3 regions of the Eubacterium sp. AM46-8 genome follow, and region 3 is predicted to be linked to each of the others. Evidence: predicted binding sites of a transcription regulator. Region 3 holds the regulator's gene; each other region holds the start of a gene.
The links. The regulator HrcA, encoded in region 3, represses chaperone genes, less so after heat shock. The targets are predictions, from matches to a motif close to TGTTAGCACTCNNNNNNNNNGAGTGCTAACA.
Positions count from the first base shown of each region.

Region 1: a site for HrcA is predicted at 4,432-4,462, ahead of DW963_RS10370 (co-chaperone GroES). Genes of this name have one in related genera too.
Region 2: a site for HrcA is predicted at 3,814-3,844, ahead of clpB (ATP-dependent chaperone ClpB). Genes of this name have one in related genera too.

Region 1 covers NZ_QSEU01000015.1:39,979-46,839, forward strand. Annotated here, with positions in the region: gene DW963_RS13790 (tRNA pseudouridine synthase A) at 1-3, opposite strand, end outside; gene guaB (IMP dehydrogenase) at 175-1,635, opposite strand; gene DW963_RS10360 (DUF6106 family protein) at 1,795-2,301, opposite strand; gene groL (chaperonin GroEL) at 2,382-4,007, opposite strand; gene DW963_RS10370 (co-chaperone GroES) at 4,079-4,366, opposite strand; gene DW963_RS10375 (DNA-3-methyladenine glycosylase family protein) at 4,545-5,411, opposite strand; gene DW963_RS10380 (transglutaminase domain-containing protein) at 5,500-6,582, shown strand; gene DW963_RS10385 (DUF6062 family protein) at 6,642-6,861, opposite strand, start outside.
Region 2 covers NZ_QSEU01000001.1:202,174-209,034, forward strand. Annotated here, with positions in the region: partial or broken gene ppdK (pyruvate, phosphate dikinase) at 1-596, opposite strand, end outside; gene DW963_RS00990 (DUF4250 domain-containing protein) at 833-1,003, shown strand; gene clpB (ATP-dependent chaperone ClpB) at 1,124-3,727, opposite strand; gene DW963_RS01000 (hypothetical protein) at 3,980-4,921, shown strand; gene DW963_RS01005 (glycerate kinase type-2 family protein) at 5,113-6,345, opposite strand; gene garR (2-hydroxy-3-oxopropionate reductase) at 6,388-6,861, opposite strand, start outside.
Region 3 covers NZ_QSEU01000002.1:176,253-183,113, forward strand. Annotated here, with positions in the region: gene DW963_RS02240 (aconitase/3-isopropylmalate dehydratase large subunit family protein) at 1-427, shown strand, start outside; gene DW963_RS02245 (LeuD/DmdB family oxidoreductase small subunit) at 457-951, shown strand; gene DW963_RS02250 (3-isopropylmalate dehydratase large subunit) at 972-2,213, shown strand; gene thrC (threonine synthase) at 2,336-3,823, shown strand; gene hrcA (heat-inducible transcriptional repressor HrcA) at 4,043-5,137, shown strand; gene grpE (nucleotide exchange factor GrpE) at 5,149-5,793, shown strand; gene dnaK (molecular chaperone DnaK) at 5,861-6,861, shown strand, end outside.

The DNA of each region.
Region 1 (6,861 bases), on a different contig from region 3:
CATTATTCGTTGTCCATAACCTTTTCTATATCATTCACATTAAAATATATTATATTTAATTTATTATACATCATATAGTTATTTAATAGCAATAATTTCAGAAGAAAATACATTTTGCTTCTGAAAAAAACACCGGGCAGAATAATCTGCCCGGATGACAATTCTTACTGATAATTACTTATCCTCAACTGAATAGTTAGGAGCTTCCTTAGTGATATGAATATCATGTGGATGACTCTCTCTTAAAGCTGCTGAAGACATCTTAATAAACTGAGCTGTTTCCTGAAGTACTGGAATAGTAGGTGCTCCACAATATCCCATACCTGAACGAAGACCGCCCATAAGCTGGAATATAGTATCCTCAACAAGGCCCTTATAAGCAACACGTCCTTCAACACCCTCAGGAACAAGCTTCTTGGCACCAGTCTGGAAATATCTGTCCTTGCTTCCGTTCTCCATGGCAGCGATAGAACCCATTCCTCTGTATACCTTGTACTTTCTTCCCTGGAATAACTCGAATGTACCAGGAGCCTCATCACAACCTGCAAGAAGGCTTCCTAACATGCAGACATTACCACCTGCTGCGATAGCCTTAACGATATCTCCTGAATACTTGATACCACCATCAGCAATTACAGGAATACCATACTTCTTAGCCTCTGCGTAAGCGTCCATAACGGCTGTAACCTGTGGTACACCAATACCTGCAACAACTCTTGTTGTACAGATAGAACCAGGTCCGATACCAACCTTAACAGCATCTACACCAGCCTCACAAAGAGCCTTTGCAGCTGCACCTGTTGCAATATTACCGGCAATAACCTGAAGATCAGGGAATGCTGACTTAATCTCTTTAAGAGTTGTAATAATATTCTTAGAATGACCATGAGCTGAATCAATTACAATACAGTCAACACTTGAATTAACAAGTGCCTGGACTCTGTCCATAACATTAGCTGTGATACCAACAGCAGCACCTGCTAAAAGTCTGCCCTGTGAATCATGTGCTGAAGACGGATACTTAACGCTCTTCTCGATATCCTTAATTGTAATAAGTCCTCTTAATTTATAATCATCATCAACGATAGGAAGCTTCTCTTTTCTTGCCTTACCTAATATCTTCTTAGCCTCTTCAAGAGTAGTTCCAACAGGAGCAGTGATAAGATTCTCGCTTGTCATGCACTCCTTGATTGGTCTTTCAAAATGCTCCTCAAACTTAAGGTCTCTGTTAGTAATGATACCAACAAGCTTGCCATTATCATCTGTGATAGGTACTCCGGAGATTCTGAACTTACCCATAAGGTCATTAGCTTCCTGTAATGTATTATCTGGATGTAAGAAAAATGGGTCTGTGATAACACCATTCTCTGAACGCTTAACCTTGTCTACTTCTTCTGCCTGAGCTTCTACTGACATATTCTTATGAATAATACCAATACCGCCCTGTCTAGCCATTGCGATTGCCATTCTGTGTTCTGTAACTGTGTCCATACCTGCACTCATTAAAGGAATGTTAAGTTTAATATTCTTAGTGAGCTGTGTTGAGAGGTCAATCATATTAGGTGTTACTTCTGAATACTGTGGAACTAAAAGTACGTCGTCAAATGTAATGCCTTCACCAATAATTTTACCCATTTTGCTAAAATCCTCGCTTTCTGTTGTGTTTTAATATATAGAAAAAATCCGAATAAATAAATTAATCCGGATGTTTCTACGAGTCTCTGACATCTTAGTCAGTTTATAAATATGTTACAAGAGAATATAACAAAACTGCCGCTAAAAGTCAAACATTTTTTATAAATGTGCAACCCCATTACCAACAGCACTTACTATTGCTTCTTTCATTGAATCATCAGGAAGCATAAACAGTCTTATCATCTCATTGCTGTCATTGTCATATGTGTATATTACAATATCATCAGGGTCATCTACTCCTGATGAACAATTGTATGTCCTTAACTGCTGTCTCGCCTTACCCAAAGCTTCCTGACTGTTTACTTTCGCAACCAGAGTTGCTCTTGTAAGGTCAAAACTTCCCACATTCTTTCTCATAGACTTAGCCATAATCTTATCTATAGTGAGATTTCCGTTAACATATGAATATTCATATTCAGCGTTATAATATTCAAATACAAATACCGTAAAGAATATAAATACAACAAGAACTATTACACCCAGCCATCCTGTCTGCACAATTGTTGTCGCTGCAAGCAGACATGCAATCACAAGTATTATTCTGTAAAAAATTGAAATCTTAGGAGCGGTAACTTTAACAATCTGCTCTACTGTTCCTTCTATCATAATTCAATAACCTTTCTTTAAAGCAATTTGCCCGGCGGGAAATTACCCACCGGGCTGTAAGTTTTAATTATTCTGTGGAATTACATCATTCCGCCCATGCCTGCACCACCTGCTGGCATAGCTGGAGCATCTTCCTTAATATTAGCAACAACTGATTCTGTTGTAAGAAGTGTTGAAGCAACGCTTGTAGCATTCTGTAATGCACTTCTTGTAACCTTAGCCGGGTCAAGGATACCAGCATCTATCATGTTGACATACTCTTCCTTGTATGCATCAAATCCTGTACCAACTTCAGACTCTCTTACCTTATTGATGATAACAGCACCTTCAAGACCAGCATTGTATGCAATGTGAAATAATGGAGCTTCAAGTGCTTTTAAGATAATCTGGGCACCAATCTTCTCATCCCCACTGAGTGTCTTAACAAGCTCTGCAACCTTCTTAGAAGCATGGATATAAGCAGAACCACCACCTGATACTACACCTTCTTCAACAGCAGCTCTTGTTGCATTAAGAGCATCTTCCATACGAAGCTTAGCTTCCTTCATCTCTGTCTCTGTTGCAGCACCAACTCTGATAACAGCTACGCCACCAGCAAGCTTTGCAAGTCTTTCCTGTAACTTCTCTTTATCAAATTCAGAAGTTGTCTCCTCAAGCTGTGCCTTAATCTGTGCAACTCTTGCATCAATATCTTCCTTAGCGCCTTCGCCATCAACGATAACTGTGTTCTCTTTCTGAACCTTAACAGACTTAGCTCTACCAAGCATATCCATTGTTGTATCCTTAAGCTCAAGTCCAAGTTCCTCAGAAATAACCTGACCACCTGTAAGGATTGCGATATCCTTAAGCATCTCTTTTCTTCTGTCACCATATCCAGGAGCCTTGACAGCTACAACATTAAATGTTCCTCTTAACTTATTAACGATAAGTGTTGTAAGAGCCTCACCTTCAACATCCTCTGCGATGATAAGGAGCTTAGAACCGCTCTGAACGATCTGCTCAAGAACTGGTAAAATTTCCTGAATATTAGAAATCTTCTTGTCTGTAATAAGGATATATGGATTATCAAGAACTGCTTCCATCTTATCCATATCTGTAGCCATATATGCTGAAATATATCCTCTGTCGAACTGCATACCTTCTACAAGATCAAGCTCTGTCTTCATTGTCTTAGATTCCTCGATTGTGATAACACCATCGTTAGAAACCTTCTCCATAGCATCAGCTACCATCTGTCCAACTTCTTCATCTCCTGCTGAAATAGCCGCAACCTTAGCAATCTGATCCTTGCCTGTTACCTTCTCGCTCATATGTGCGATAGCGTCAACAGCACAATCAGTAGCCTTCTTCATTCCCTTTCGTAATACAATTGGGTTAGCGCCTGCTGCAAGATTCTTCATACCTTCATTAATCATAGCCTGTGCAAGAACAGTAGCTGTTGTTGTACCATCACCTGCAACATCATTAGTCTTAGCTGCTACTTCCTTAACAAGCTGTGCACCCATATTCTCAAATGCATCTTCAAGTTCGATATCCTTAGCAATAGTAACACCATCGTTAGTGATAAGTGGCGCACCATATGACTTATCAAGAACAACGTTACGTCCCTTAGGTCCGATTGTTACTCTTACTGTATTAGCTAACTTATTAACGCCTTCCTCTAAAGCCTTTCTAGCTTCAATTCCATATTTAATTTCCTTTGCCATAATAATAGCCTCCTAAATAAATATACTTCTTATATGTTCAAACCGCCCTCATCTGTAACTGACTTTGTCAATTATTCAATGATAGCAAGAATATCAGACTGCTTTACAATGATAAGATTCTCATCTTCATCAAGCTTAACTTCTGTTCCAGAATACTTAGAATAGATAACTTTATCACCAGGCTTAACCTGCATAACAACTTCCTTACCATCAACAACACCGCCAGGTCCTACAGCAATAACCTCTGCCTGCTGTGGCTTCTCCTTAGCCTGTCCAGGAAGGACGATTCCTGATTTAGTAGTCTCCTCTGCAACTAATGCTTTAATAACAACTCTGTCTCCTAATGGTACTAATTTCATTATATATTCCTCCATTCCGCTGTCTTCACATGAGAGTGAACCCTTCATGGCAGCATTCATATCTCTGTTAGCACTCATTCTTTCCGAGTGCTAACCACTGCACATAATGTAACACTTCATACTTTTATTTGTCAACAACTAATTCAAATATATTATACTTTTTAGATTTTATTAATAATTATTTCTTTATACCCATTTTTATAGTTTTTCCGTAATAGAACAGATACTGCTGTGCGAAACCGCCAAGGCCGCCAAACCGCTCCTTTGCAAATGCAGAAATCTTATCCTTAGGGGTATCCTCACCGTCAAAATACATTGTCTCCATTATTCTCTTAATCCACACATCAACAGGAAATGCTTCTTTCTTTCCAAGTCCGAAAAGACTTACGCAGTTGGCAACCTTCTCGCCAACGCCTTTTATTGTCATAAGCTCCTTAATACATGAGTCATACTCCATGTTCTTAAGTTCATTCTCATCAAACTGTCCTGCCATGTTTCTTCTTATTGCATCCATAATATAAGGTGCGCGGAATCCTGTCTTTAACTCTTTAAAATCTTCTTCACTCGCATTGGTAAGCTGTTCAAGCGTTGGAAATGTATACATATCTACTCCGCCATATGTCCCCTTATATGAACCAAACTTAGCAGATATATCAGCTACAATCTTCTTAATATGAGGTATCTGCTTATTCTGCGATATAATAAACGATATAAGAGTTTCAAAAAAATCCTGATTAAGAATTCTCACACCCCACATACTTTCAATTGCATCCTTTAACTTATCATCCTTTTCCAGCAGTTTATTCTTAATTTCCGAATAATCCCTGTCCATGTCAAAATAATCTTTCCATACATTTACATATTCATCCTCTTCCGTGTCATAGAATGTAACTGTATCCGCCTGCTGCGAAACATGCAGCAAACGTCCCTTTGCTGTCAGTACATAATCATTCTCATCAAGCTTTACAAAATGAAAACACTGACCACATTCCAATGTCTGAGCCAGGTCGAAATCACATATATTTTTTAATTTATAATCCGACATAAAATTCCTCCATAAATATGCTTTACATTTGCAATTATCTCGTTATACAATCGTATATGATTATAACAGAATTTTCAGGAGACCACACATGAAACACATAAAATATTGGGCGTCTCTTTTAACCGGAGTCGTAATTCTTGCATCCCTGTATGGCTGCACATTACCGTTTACGAATGATAACAGCTCTGACAGTTCTACAGAGATTTCATATACAGCATTTGATAATAAAGCAACTGACACAGAAGATATTATTAATTTCATTATAGAAGCTATGTCGGATAACCAGACTTCATGTAATATATTTGTTCCCGACTCTGACCTTATAGATGCCAATGAATGGCTGACAAGAATAAGCGGAATTGAGCAGATAAAATGTGAATACCGCAGAATTAAAGATGGTTATAACCTTGTTGTAACATTTGAATGCTGGGATAATTATGCAATTATTAAAGCTTTTAATTCAGGAAACACTTCTCAGTTAAACAGCCGTCAGGTTGAACTCTATAACAAATACATAGAAGTTCTTGCCAAAGTAACCTCCCCTGCCAGGAGCGATTATGAAAATGAACTGGCAATCCACGACTATCTTGTATCACATATAACATACATTGATAATGGTGGTTCGACATTCAACGCATACGATGCCATGATTAACGGAAAGGCTGTCTGCAGCGGTTATACAGAAAGTTTCAAAACATTTATGGATATGTTAGGAATCGAGAATTACACTATTTCAGGAAAAGCCGGTAACGACCAGCATATATGGAATGTCGTAAAAATTAACGGCGACTGGTATCAGGTAGATGTAACATGGGATGATCCTGTTGGCGGTTCACCGGAATATATTGACCACAGCTATTTCAATATATCTGATTCAGATATGGCAATCGACCATACCTGGACGTCTGATATCAACGATGCCAATCCTGCCAATGGATATATATATACATATCCTGTTCAGGCAAAGCTTCATTCTGTCGGAACACAGTATGACCTTGACAGATATATACTACGCTGCATCAAAAGCCGCTCAGACCACATTGAGTTCACAACTATATCAGACCTTGATTTAAAATCAGCCGTATCTAATGCGGGTGTCCAGCTATCTTATTCATACAAAGCTACCGAGCGAACAGGTTATACACTGTATTCTGTTACTTTTACGTATTAAGGCACATTTATAATGCAAGAAAGAAGCCCCACAGTCTTACTTGAGCTGTGGGGCCTTTATTATCTTATATTCTTCTTTCCAGGTTCATCCGCTATATACGAACCGTCCTTTATCATGGCTCTGACAAGAGAATCCTTTGCATTCTTCCATGGCTCATCAATATACTTGTGGTCGAACTTATTAATAAACCACTCTACATCATCCCTTACCCGCTTCATATTTTCTATATAGAGACTGTTAGTCGTCTTTATGAACTCATCTAACATATCACCCTTTAAA
Region 2 (6,861 bases), on a different contig from region 3:
TCATCTGGGAAATCCTTGCCAATCTTAGACTTATATTCAGCCTTAAACTGTGTTGCAAGCTCCTTAAGATCATCCGCTGTAAGCTCTACATCAAGCTTAACCCCTCTCTCATCCTTCATCTTGTCAATAAGCTCTTCAAAATACTTCTTACCAACTTCCATAACTACATCTGAATACATCTGAATGAATCTTCTGTAGCAGTCCCATGCCCATCTTGGATTGCCAGACTTCTGTGCAATAACATTAACAACAGCCTCATTAAGTCCAAGATTAAGAATAGTATCCATCATTCCTGGCATTGAAGCTCTGGCTCCAGAACGAACAGAAACTAAAAGTGGATTCTCCATATCTCCAAACTTCTTTCCTGTAATCTGTTCCATCTTCTCGATATGTTCGTTAATCTGTCCCATGATCTCATCATTGATCTCTCTACCATCCTCGTAATACTGGGTACAAGCTTCTGTTGTAATTGTGAATCCCTGTGGTACAGGAAGACCGATATTAGTCATCTCTGCCAAGTTAGCGCCTTTACCTCCGAGAAGCTCTCGCATATCTGCGTTACCCTCTGTGAATAAATACACCCATTTCTTACCCATAACAAAACCTCCATAGTTTAATATTCAGTTATTCAAGTAGTCCATTTTCTTTAGGTTGTTAAAATTATAACATAGTAATCATTTTAGTGCAACCACAAATGTACTAAAATTAATACAATTTTATATACAAGCCTTACATTTACAGAATATGCTTAATATGGGAAAATATTCATGCTGTACTAAATAGTACAACAATAGAACCATCACTGAAAACACAATATAAGGAGGATTTTTCTATGCCTAAAGACCCTGTTATGCTTTTAAGCTTTGTCAATACACAACTTCGAGACAATTACAATACATTAGAGGAACTGTGCAAATCTTATATGGTTTCAGAAAAAGAGATAACTGATAAGTTAAAGACAATTAATTATGAGTATAATACTGAAAAGAATCAGTTTATCTAGTTCTGTATAAATATGTCTTAATCTGATTAAAATAGATTGACAGCACTTCATAAATCAGCAAAAGCCTACTAAACTTGCATTACGCAATAGTTTAGTAGGCTTTTATTTCAATATCAGGCTTTATCCCTGAACAGCCCTCGCAGCGGCTCTGGCTGTCAGCTTTCCATCTACAAGGTCAATAACAATATCATCACCTGTATTGATATTGCCTGCAAGTATTAACTTGGCAGCCAGTGTCTCAACTGTCTTCTGAACATATCTCTTAAGCGGTCTTGCACCATACATTGGGTCAAATCCGTTCTCAACTATGAAATCCTTGGCTGCATCTGTAAGAACAATCTCAAGTTCCTTATCTGCAAGTCTCTTGTTAACATCTGCAACAAGAAGATTGATAATATTGCTGATATTATCCTTAGTAAGAGGCTTGAACATAATTATCTCATCAAGACGGTTAAGGAATTCAGGTCTGAAATGATTCTTTAAATCACCCATAACTGCTTCCTCTGCCTCTGGCTTGATTGAGCCATCAGGATTAATGCCTTCAAGCAGATACGAAGAACCAATGTTACTTGTCATTATGATTATAGTGTTCTTGAAATCCACAGTTCTTCCCTGTGAATCAGTGATACGACCATCATCAAGTACCTGTAAGAGGACATTAAATACATCTGGATGTGCCTTCTCAACTTCATCAAAAAGAACAACTGAATATGGTTTTCTTCTTACAGCTTCTGTAAGCTGTCCACCCTCATCATAACCTACATATCCTGGAGGCGCTCCGATAAGTCTGGATACTGAATACTTCTCCATGTACTCGGACATATCAAGTCTTACAATATTAGATTCATCATCAAACAGACTCTCAGCCAGTGCCTTTGCAAGCTCTGTCTTACCTACACCTGTAGGTCCTAAGAACAGGAATGAACCAATCGGCTTAGTCGGGTCTTTAATACCAGCCTTAGACCTTATGATTGCCTCTGTTACCTTAGTAACACCTTCATCCTGTCCTATAACTCTCTTGTGAAGCTGTTCATCAAGATTAAGAGTTTTCTGTCTCTCAGACTCACTTAACTTGCTAACCGGAATACCAGTCCATCTTGATATAATCTTAGCAATCTCTTCCTCTGTAACACTTTCATGAACAAGGCTCATATCTCTGTTACTTGACTTCTTTTCAGCTTCTTCCAAAGCCTTCTGTGCCTGTGGAAGCTTACCATACTGAAGCTCTGCTGCCTTATTAAGATCATATTCTCTCTTAGCCTGTGCTATCTGGGTATTAATCTTGTCAATCTCTTCCTTTAACTTGCTTACCTGATCAACAGAAGATTTCTCGCTGTCCCATTTAGCTTTCTGGATATTGAAATCAGACCTTAATTCAGACAATTCCTTCTGTAATGCGTCAAGTCTTTCCTTACTAAGATTATCAGTCTCTTTCTTAAGGGCAGCCTCCTCAATCTCAAGCTGCATAATCTTTCTTCTCTTCTCATCAAGTTCTGCAGGCATTGAATCAAGTTCAGTCTTAATCATTGCACATGCTTCATCTACAAGGTCAATAGCCTTATCTGGTAGAAATCTGTCTGAAATGTATCTGTCTGACAAAGTAGCTGCACTTACAAGTGCACCATCCGTAATCTTAACTCCATGGAACACTTCGTATCTGTCCTTAAGACCTCGAAGAATTGAAATAGTATCCTCAACTGTAGGTTCATCAACCATAACTGGCTGGAATCGTCTTTCAAGTGCCGGATCTTTCTCGATATACTCTCTGTGCTCATCAAGAGTTGTAGCACCTATACAATGAAGTTCACCACGGGCAAGCATTGGCTTTAACATATTACCTGCGTCCATAGCACCCTCTGTCTTACCTGCACCGACAATAGTGTGAATTTCATCAATAAATAGAATTATCTGACCTTCAGACTTCTTAACCTCATCAAGTACAGCCTTAAGTCTTTCTTCGAACTCACCACGATACTTTGCACCTGCAACAAGCGCGCCCATATCCAGTGCAAAAAGCTTCTTATCCTTTAAGCCTTCTGGAACATCACCTCTCACGATTCTCTGTGCAAGTCCTTCAACAACTGCTGTTTTACCAACACCAGGCTCACCGATAAGAACCGGATTGTTCTTAGTCTTACGGGAAAGGATTCTTATTACATTTCTTATTTCATTATCTCTACCGATAACCGGATCAAGCTTTCCGTCCTTAGCTCTTTCTACAAGGTCAGTAGCATATTTGCTAAGAGTATCATAAGTTGCCTCTGGATTATCCGAGGTAACACTCTGGTTGCCTCTTACTGTCGCAAGGGCTGACAGGAATGATTCCCTGTTAATTCCATATGTCTTAAAAAGCTGCTTGATACCCTTGTTAGGTGCTGCAATCATTGCAAGCATAAGGTGTTCAACAGAAACATATGCATCACCCATTCTCTTTGCTTCATCTTCTGCATTTACTAAAACCTTATTAAGATCATTGCTTACATAAAGCTGTACATTTCCTGAAACCTTATTCTTCTGGCTAAGCAGAGTCTCAATATTCTTAATAAATGTGTCCTTATCAATTCCCATCTTCTCTATCAGGCTCGCGATAAGACTATCTTCTATAGTTAAGAGACTGTACAGAAAATGTTCCTGATCAATCTCCTGATTACCATAATCGTAGGCAATCTTCTCGCACTGGTTAACAGCCTCAATAGACTTCTGTGTAAATTTATTAATGTTCATACGATTACCTCCTTCTGCTACAATGAAATCTTAACTTCACTGTTTAACTATTGTTTTCCTCTTACAATTGATGTTATACATCTCATTGTTAGCACTGTCAAGAGGTGAGTGCTAATGAATTTATTAAAAAAATATAAAGCCTTGGCTCGACCCTTTTTACTGTTGCTTCTTCTGTACTTATGTGCTATACATTGACATTATCAACACCTTAAGATACACTTTCCTATAAAATAATGAATGGAGTATATAACGATGAAAAAAATATATGAAATTATAATTACTATAGCAGTGTGTGCTCTCTGTGTCTGCTCGTTTTTCGCAGTCAGAAGCCAGAGACAGAATCAGAACGAGCTAAATAATCTTGAAAAAGAAGCTGCTCCATATCAGGATGAAATCAACGACATATACGCCGAGCTTCAGTCAAGAAAGCAGAAGCTTGGCAGCCCAGATAACTCCAATGCAGGTGCTACTCTTGCATTCGTTCCTGCTTCTGCCAATGATATTGATACAATCAGAGAACTGATGACCGGTTATAATTTCACGCCAACAATAATTGCTGACTGTTCTATCGACAGCAAAGAGCTGGACTCTATAATAAGAAAATCACAGAATAACAATTACGACATTCTGCTTTCAGGCATGACCTTTGATGATGATGTCCTTGCATCTGCAATAAAAGTCCGCAATAATCTTACTAAGAATAATTATAATCTTAAAGAAACATTTTTCTTAAGACATACATATGATACAGATGAAGCCCGTAAATCATTACTTGATAATGATTACAGCCATCTTGTCTGCTATAACGAAACATTTGCATCAGGAACTGCTTCTAATGGAATGTTATACATTTCCTACAGCTTTATCCGTTCGTCAAATGCTTTTACCAATCTGATTAATCAGGCTATTTCAACTAATAATGATGCCGTAATGATATTTGATTTTGCAGATATGCAGGATGGAACTATTAATGATTCTACTATAACAGGCTTTCTTGAAGAACTAAGCAGTAAGATCAGCGAAGGCTCTATTAATTCATATACTCTTTCACAGGCATTTGAAGCACTCGAGAATGAAGAAACTCTCTCTCAGATTGCCAATGATGAATATGAACAGTATAAAGCAGAGCAGGAATCAAGAATAGCGGAGCTTGAATCCAAAGTTCATGAAATATACGGTTCTCGAAAGAAATAATCCATACAGGCTGAATAATGTTTTGCACAAAAAGGGGCTGTCGCTTTGTTTAATATTAATTTTTAAGATTATAATATTAAAGTCAGGTTTAGGTGCAACCATCATTACACAAATTCATACATTTTAAAAATATTTTTCCAAAAAAATAGTACCACTGGGATTGTTTTTCACAGTAGTACTATTTTAATATATTATCCTATAAGAAGCACAGAAACATCATTAACATTTGTTCCCGTAGGACCTGTTATAATAAGCCCCTCTGTTAGTTTCAATGCATTATAAGCATCATTATTCTTAAGCACTTCAAATATATCTATTCCTTTATTCTTTAAGACTCCTGCTGTATCACCATCGCTATATCCACCTGCCGCATCCGTAGGTCCGTCTGTTCCATCGCTGCCTATACTGAATACTGCTGCATTTAACATTCCCTTAATACCTTCTGCTGCTGATAATGCAATCTCCTGATTTCTTCCGCCTTTACCATGTCCGGTAATATTAACAACAGTTTCTCCGCCTGCTATGTATGCCAGCTTCTTTCCTGACTTACAATGTGTCTTTGCTATAGATGCAAGAAAACTTCCGGCTTCTTTTGCCTGACAGCATAACTGGTCCGTAAGCATTACTGGTTCATATCCATACTTTGAACATTCCCTTGATACTGCACTGCATAATTCACGCACACTTCCATTAATAAATGTTGTTACGTTATCCAGTTTCTTTGGTGTTTCAATATCCATCAGCTTTTTTACATCTGCACTTATATTAAGATTATATTTTTCTACAATGTGCCATGCTTCTTCACATGTTGTTGTATCTGCACATGCCGGACCTGAAGCAATCATATCCAGTGGGTCACCAAGTATATCTGATAATACTATTGATAATACATGCGCCGGTTCACATAATTTTGCAAACCGTCCGCCCTTTACTTCTGATAAGCGTTTTCTTATCGTATTAATCTCAACAATATCCGCGCCGCATGCAAGTAACTGATTAGTTATATCCTGCAATTCTTTTCCTGTAATCTTCGGCTTCTCAAATAAAGCACTTCCTCCACCTGAAAGAAGAAAAAGCACTGTATCATTCTTATTGAGTCCGCTTACCATCTCAATAGCTGCCTGTGTTGCTTTAAATGAATTCTCATCTGGAACAGGATGGCCTGCCTCAAAACATTCTATTCTTTCAATCGGCTCTTTTACATGTCCATACTTCGTTATTACAATTCCTTCATTTATTCTGTCTCCCAGACAGTCACTTGCCGCCTTTGCCATCTGCCATGCGGCTTTTCCTACTGCTACAAGAATAACCTTTCCATCAAATTTAGTATCATTAAGTGTTCTCTTAACTGCTTCATCCGGAAGAACTGCTTTAATTGCCGCATCAATTATATTGTCTGCAACCGCTCTTAATTCTTTATTCATAAGATTCTCCTTCCTGACATTATAATAACCTGTCAACAACATTTATAATTTTGTGTCTGCCAGTTTTTCATAATAATGTATAATTGCACTGTGGTCGCTGCTTCCATCTCCATTATTATGCAGATACTGCATTATTTCCTGAACCTGTGCCGTCATGGGTACTGGAGCTCCAACACTATGTGCACACTCCAGTGCATTATTCAAATCTTTAATATGTAAATCAATTCTGAAGCCCGGTTCTACATTATCCTCTATCATCATTGGAACTTTGGCATTCATAACAGTAGAACCTGCAAGTCCGCCTTTTATTGCCTCAAATACACATTTAGGATCTACTCCTGCTTTCTTTGCCAGAATAAAACTTTCAGAAACTGCCTGGATATTACATGCAACAAGTATCTGATTGGCAAGTTTTGTTGTATTTCCAGCTCCAAGTTCACCACATCTTGTAACTGATGACCCCATATGTGTAAGAATCTGTTTATACTTATCAAATGTTTTCTCATCTCCACCAAC
Region 3 (6,861 bases):
TGACAATGTAGTTCCGGCTAAGGAATCACTTGGTGTAAAGATTGATGAAGCATTTCTTGGTTCATGTAACAATGGACGAATCGAGGATTTAAGAGTTGGCGCAGCGATCATCAAAGGGAAAAAGGTTGCTCCTAAGGTAAGATTCCTTGTAGTTCCTGCAAGCCGTTCGGTATATCTTCAGGCTATGAAAGAGGGACTCCTTGATATATTTATGGACGCAGGTGCGATTGTTATGAATCCTAACTGCTCTGTATGCTGGGGCAGCTGTCAGGGTGTTATCGGTGAGGGTGAGACTCTTATCAGCACAGGTACACGAAACTTCAAGGGACGCGCAGGACATAAGGATTCTTTCGTATATCTTGCTTCAGCGGCAACTGTTACAGCATCAGCAATCAAGGGCGAGATAGCAACAGCAGACATGGTATAAGATAAGGATTTAACTTCAAAGGAGTAATTATGAACGAGAAATTTAGCGGTAAAGTATGGGTGCTTGGTGATGACATTGATACAGATATCATTATTCCTACAGAGTACCTCGCATTAAAGACAGTAGAAGATATGAAGCCATATGCATTTTCGCCATTAAGACCAGAACTTGCAGGTCAGATTAAGCCGGGCGACATCATTGTTGCAGGAAAGAACTTTGGTTGTGGTTCATCAAGAGAGCAGGCACCTGAGGTTATTAAGGCATTAGGTATTAAATGTGTTATTGCCAAATCATATGCAAGAATATTCTTCAGAAATTCTATTAATAACGGACTTCTCCTTATTGAGAATGCAGACCTTCACGACGCAGTTAAAGAAGGCGATACTATTGATGTTGAAGTAAATGCACAGATTACACACAATGGAAAGGCATATCCTATTGCTTCACTTCCTGATAATCTTGTGGATATACTTAATGCAGGCGGACTTGTTAAGGCAATGAGAAAGCTTAACGGTCTTGACTAAGACAGGGAGAGGTAAGAATAATGGGACATACAATTATTGAGAAGATTATTGGAAAGAATATTGGCAGGGAAGTAAAGCCGGGAGATATCGTAACTGTTAATGTTGACAGAGTAATGATTCATGATATTTTCATTCCATTTGTTAAAGAGAAATTCGAGGAAATGGGATTCACTAAGATATGGGACCCTGATAAGGCTGTTCTTATATATGACCATCTTGTTCCAGCAAGTCAGGTTGATGATACAAGACATTTCCGTATTGGTAATGAATTTGTGGAAAAATACGGAATGAAGAATATCCACCGTTCAGACGGAATCTGCCATCAGTTAATGACAGAGGCAGGTTATGTAAAGCCGGGAGATATCGCATTTGGTACAGACAGCCACACAACAACATACGGCTGTGTTGGTGCATTTTCATCAGGTATCGGATATACAGAGATGGCAAGTGTATTAGGAACAGGCAAAATGTGGGTTAAAGTTCCACAGACTATCAAGGTAACAGTTAATGGAAAGCTTCCTGAAAATGTGCGTTCAAAGGATATCATATTAAGACTTATCGGTGACCTTGGAGCAGATGGCGCAACTTATCAGGCACTTGAATTCACAGGTTCAACAATTGACGAGATGAGCGTTGCAAGCCGTATGACTATGTCTAACATGGCTATTGAAGCCGGTGCCAAATGTGCTCTTTTTACACCAGATGAAAAGACAGCAGAGTACTGTAATGTAGAACTTACAGATGAATTAAAGGATTTAAAGGGAGATGCGGATGCAGTATATGCAAGAGAGATTACATATAATGCAGAGGATTTAGTTCCGGTTCTTGCATGTCCTTCACAGGTAGATAACATCAAGCCTGTTACAGAGCTTGCCGGAACAGCAGTAGATCAGGTATTCATAGGTTCATGTACTAATGGAAGATTAGAGGATCTTCAGTGTGCAGCAGCTATTCTTAAAGGTAAGAAGGTTGCACCATTTGTCAAGTTAATAGTTACTCCTGCAAGCCGCAAGATATATAAAGAAGCTCTTGCAGACGGAACACTTGAGACACTTGTTGAAGCCGGAGCAATTGTTACACATCCAGGATGCGGATTATGCTGTGGACGAACAGGCGGAATTCTTACTGACGGAGAGGTAGTTGTTGCAACTAACAACAGAAACTTCCTTGGAAGAATGGGAACAAGCAAGGTTAAGATATTCCTTGCGTCTCCAGCTACAGCGGCAGCAAGTGCTATTGCTGGAAAGATCGTGGAGGCTTAAAAACAGACAGAATGTAATTTGTTATTATAAAGTATTGTTTTTGCACAGATGTCTGTTGTATAATATTAAAAGCCTACGACTTTTTCGCAGGCACACTATATTAATTATGAGGTGTATTAAAGATGAGTATGTTCTACAGAAGTACTAGAGACGACAGTGTTAAGGTTACTGCATCACAGGCTATATTAAAGGGGCTTGCAGCAGACGGAGGACTTTTTGTACCAGAGAGTATTCCATCATTAGATAAAAGCTTAGAAGAATTATCTAAGATGACTTATAAAGAAGTTGCTTATGAAGTTATGAAGCTTATGCTTGATGATTTCACAGAGGAAGAACTTAAGAGCTGTATAGACAGAGCTTATGATTCTAAGTTTGATACAGAAGAGATGACTCCGCTTGTTAAAGTTGAAGATGAGTATTTTCTTGAACTTTTCCACGGTGCTACAATAGCATTCAAGGATATGGCACTTTCTATCCTTCCACATCTTCTTACAACTTCTGCTAAGAAGAACAATGTTAAGAATGAAATTGTTATTCTTACAGCTACATCTGGAGATACAGGAAAGGCTGCTTTAGCTGGATTTGCTAATGTTCCGGGAACTAAGATTATTGTATTCTATCCTAAGAACGGTGTAAGCCCAATTCAGGAGAAGCAGATGGTTACACAGAAGGGCGACAATACATATGTAATTGGAATCAAAGGTAACTTTGATGATGCACAGACTGGTGTTAAGAACATTTTCTCTGATAAGGAATTAGAGAAGGTTATGAACGATGCCGGATTCCAGTTTTCATCAGCTAATTCAATCAATATAGGAAGACTTGTTCCACAGATTGTTTATTATGTATATGCATATGCCAAGTTATTAGCTAATGGCGAGATTAAGGATGGCGAGAAGATAAATGTAGTTGTTCCTACAGGTAACTTCGGTAATATCTTAGCTGCATTTTACGCTAAGAATATGGGACTTCCTATTAATAAGTTCATATGTGCATCTAATGAGAATAAGGTATTATATGACTTCTTTACAACAGGTGAGTATGACAGAAACAGAGAGTTCGTTCTTACAACCTCACCATCTATGGATATCCTTATCTCAAGCAACCTTGAGAGACTTATATACAGAATTGCTGGCAATAATGCAGCTAAGAATGCAGAATTTATGGCATCATTAAAGTCAGAAGGAAAGTACAAGATTACAGAAGAGATGAAGGCACAGTTAGCTGACTTCTATGGCAATTATGCTACAGAGGCAGAGGATGCTGCTACAATCAAGAAGATATATGAAGATTGTGGATACGTAATCGATACACATACATCAGTTGCTGCAACTGTATATGATAAGTACAGAAAAGAAACTGGTGATACAACTAAGACAGTTATTGCTTCAACAGCAAGTCCATATAAGTTTACAAGAAGCGTTATGAATGCTATTGATTCTAAGTATGATTCAATGGGAGATTTCGAGCTTGTAGACGAGCTTAGCAAGATAAGCAATGTCAAAGTTCCTAACGCAATTGAAGAAATCAGAACAGCACCAGTTCTTCATGATACTGTATGTGATTCTGACAAGATGTGTGATGAAGTAAAGAAGATTCTTGGAATCTAATATATATAAGAATTAATAGGGCTGTAGCTTTAATGGTTTTGAAACTGTTAGAGCTGCAGCTTTTTTGTGTTAATATCACTTTGTTTAAGAAGTTTATAAATTATTTATAGAAAAAAGAAATATTATTGTTGACATCACGAAAGGGTAGTGATATCTTAAATGTATCGATATTAGCACTCCAATCTAATGAGTGCTAACAAGATGAAAGGAGAGGATGCCATGGAGACGGATGGACGACTGGATGACCGTAAGGTTAAGATACTTAAAGCTGTTATTCAGAATTATCTTGATACCGGAGAACCGGTTGGCTCAAGAACGATTTCCAAGCTGACTGATTTACAGTTAAGTTCAGCAACTATAAGGAATGAGATGGCAGACTTAGAAGAGCTTGGCTACATTGTACAGCCACATACCTCTGCTGGAAGAATTCCAACTGATAAGGGTTACAGATTATATGTTGACGATTTAATGGCCCAGAAAGAGGAAGAGATATCCTTAAGAGAACAGCAGGTTGGTGATAAAGAGAAAGAACTTGATTCTATGAAGGATGCCTTATCAGAGAAGGTAGACAGAGTAGAGGAGCTTCTTCAGAATGTAGCAAAGGTTCTGGCGAATAATACTAATTATGCCACGATGATAACTACTCCTAAGGTAACTGGTAATAAGTTAAGATTTGTTCAGCTTTCACAGCTTGAACCGAATAAGCTTCTTGCTGTTATTGTTATGGAAGGTAATCTTATAAGGAACAAGGTTATAACTATCAGCGAGGATATTTCACCAGAGAATCTTCTGAAGCTTAATCTTCTTCTTAATACAACACTTACAGGTCTTACATTGCAGGAGATGCATCTGGGACTTATATCCAAGATGGAGAGTCAGGCAGGTGAGCATATAGGTATTGTTAAAGAAGTGTTAGATGCGATAGTTGAGACTATAAGTAAGGCTGACGACCTGAAGATATACACAAGCGGTGCAACTAACATATTCAAGTATCCGGAGCTTAGTGATTCCGGGAAAGCAAGTGAGCTTATATATGCTTTGGAGGAAAAGCAGGGCTTGTCTGGACTTGTTAATGACAAGGATGGTTCAGATGAGACTGAAGATGATAACCACGGCATTCAGGTATATATAGGAAATGAAACACCAGTTGAATCCATGAAGGACTGTAGTGTGGTAACAGCCACATATGAATTGCAGGATGGAATGAAGGGAACAATTGGTATTATTGGACCGAAGCGTATGGATTATGAAAAGGTTGTTGATACCTTAAAAGAGATGCAGACGCATTTGGATGATGTATTTAAGAAAACTTAGGAAAGGTTGGTATGGAAGTGTCAAAGGATGTAAAGAAAAAGAAATCAGAAGAGACAGTTCAGGATGAAGTAAAGAATCAGGAGACTGATGCTAAGAAAGAAGAAGCCTGCAACTGCGAATCAGAATGTAAGGCTGATGAAAGTCAGAATGCATGTGAAGCTGATGAATCAGACAAGGCCGAGGCACAGGATGAGAGCACTGAGAGCTCTAAGAAGAAGGATCCTAAGGATGCAGTTATAGAAGAACTTCAGGACAGAGTAAAGAGGCAGATGGCTGAGTTTGATAATTTCAGAAAGAGAACAGAAAAAGAGAAATCTACTATGTTCGAGATGGGAGCCTCAGATATCATTAAGAAGCTTTTACCTATTGTTGATAATTTCGACAGAGGATTTAAGAGTGTGACAGATGAGGAACTTGAAACTCCATTCGCTAAGGGAATGGATATGGTTCACAAGCAGCTTTTAAAGATGCTTGAGGATGCAGATGTTAAGCCTATTGAAGCTTTAGGCGGTGAGTTCAATCCAGATTTCCACAATGCAGTAATGCATGTTGATGATGATTCAGTTGGAGAGAACATCGTAGTTGAAGAGTTTGAGAAGGGCTACACATACAGAGACCAGGTTATAAGACACAGCATGGTCAAGGTTGCTAACTAGCGATAAGCCAGAAAGCATATGTAACACAAGGTATTAATCAATTTAATTATAGAAAGGACATTTTATCATGGGAAAGATTATTGGTATTGATTTAGGTACAACTAATTCTTGCGTAGCTGTAATGGAAGGTGGTAAGCCAGTTGTTATCGCTAACGCAGAAGGTTTAAGAACTACTCCTTCAGTAGTTGCATTTTCAAAGACAGGAGAGAGACTTGTAGGTGATCCTGCAAAGCGTCAGGCAGTTACTAATGCTGATAAGACAATCTCTTCTATCAAGAGACATATGGGTACAGATTACAAGGTTGAGATTGATGGAAAGAAATATACTCCACAGGAAATCTCAGCTATGATTTTACAGAAGTTAAAGTCAGATGCAGAGAATTATCTTGGTGAGAAGGTTTCAGAAGCTGTTATTACAGTTCCTGCTTACTTCAACGATGCACAGCGTCAGGCTACTAAGGATGCTGGTAAGATTGCAGGTCTTGATGTAAAGCGTATCATCAATGAGCCTACAGCAGCAGCTTTAGCTTATGGTCTTGATAATGAGCATGAGCAGAAGATTATGGTTTACGATTTAGGTGGTGGTACATTCGATGTATCTATTATCGAAATCGGTGATGGTGTAATTGAAGTTCTTGCTACAGCTGGTAATAACAAGCTTGGTGGTGATGATTTCGATAATGCTGTTACACAGTATATGTTAAATGATTTCAAGGCTAAGGAAGGTGTTGACCTTTCTAAGGATACAATGGCTCTTCAGAGACTTAAGGAAGCAGCTGAGAAGGCTAAGAAGGAACTTTCAAGCACAACTCAGACAGAAATCAACCTTCCTTATATCACAGCTACAGCTGAAGGACCAAAGCACTTTGAGATGACTCTTACAAGAGCTAAATTCGATGAATTAACACATGACCTTGTAGAAAAGACTGCAGAGCCAGTTAAGAATGCACTTTCAGATGCAGGTCTTACAGCTTCAGAGCTTTCAAAGGTATTATTAGTTGGTGGTTCTACAAGAATCCCTGCTGTACAGGATAAGGTTAAGTCATTAACAGGACATGAGCCAAGCAA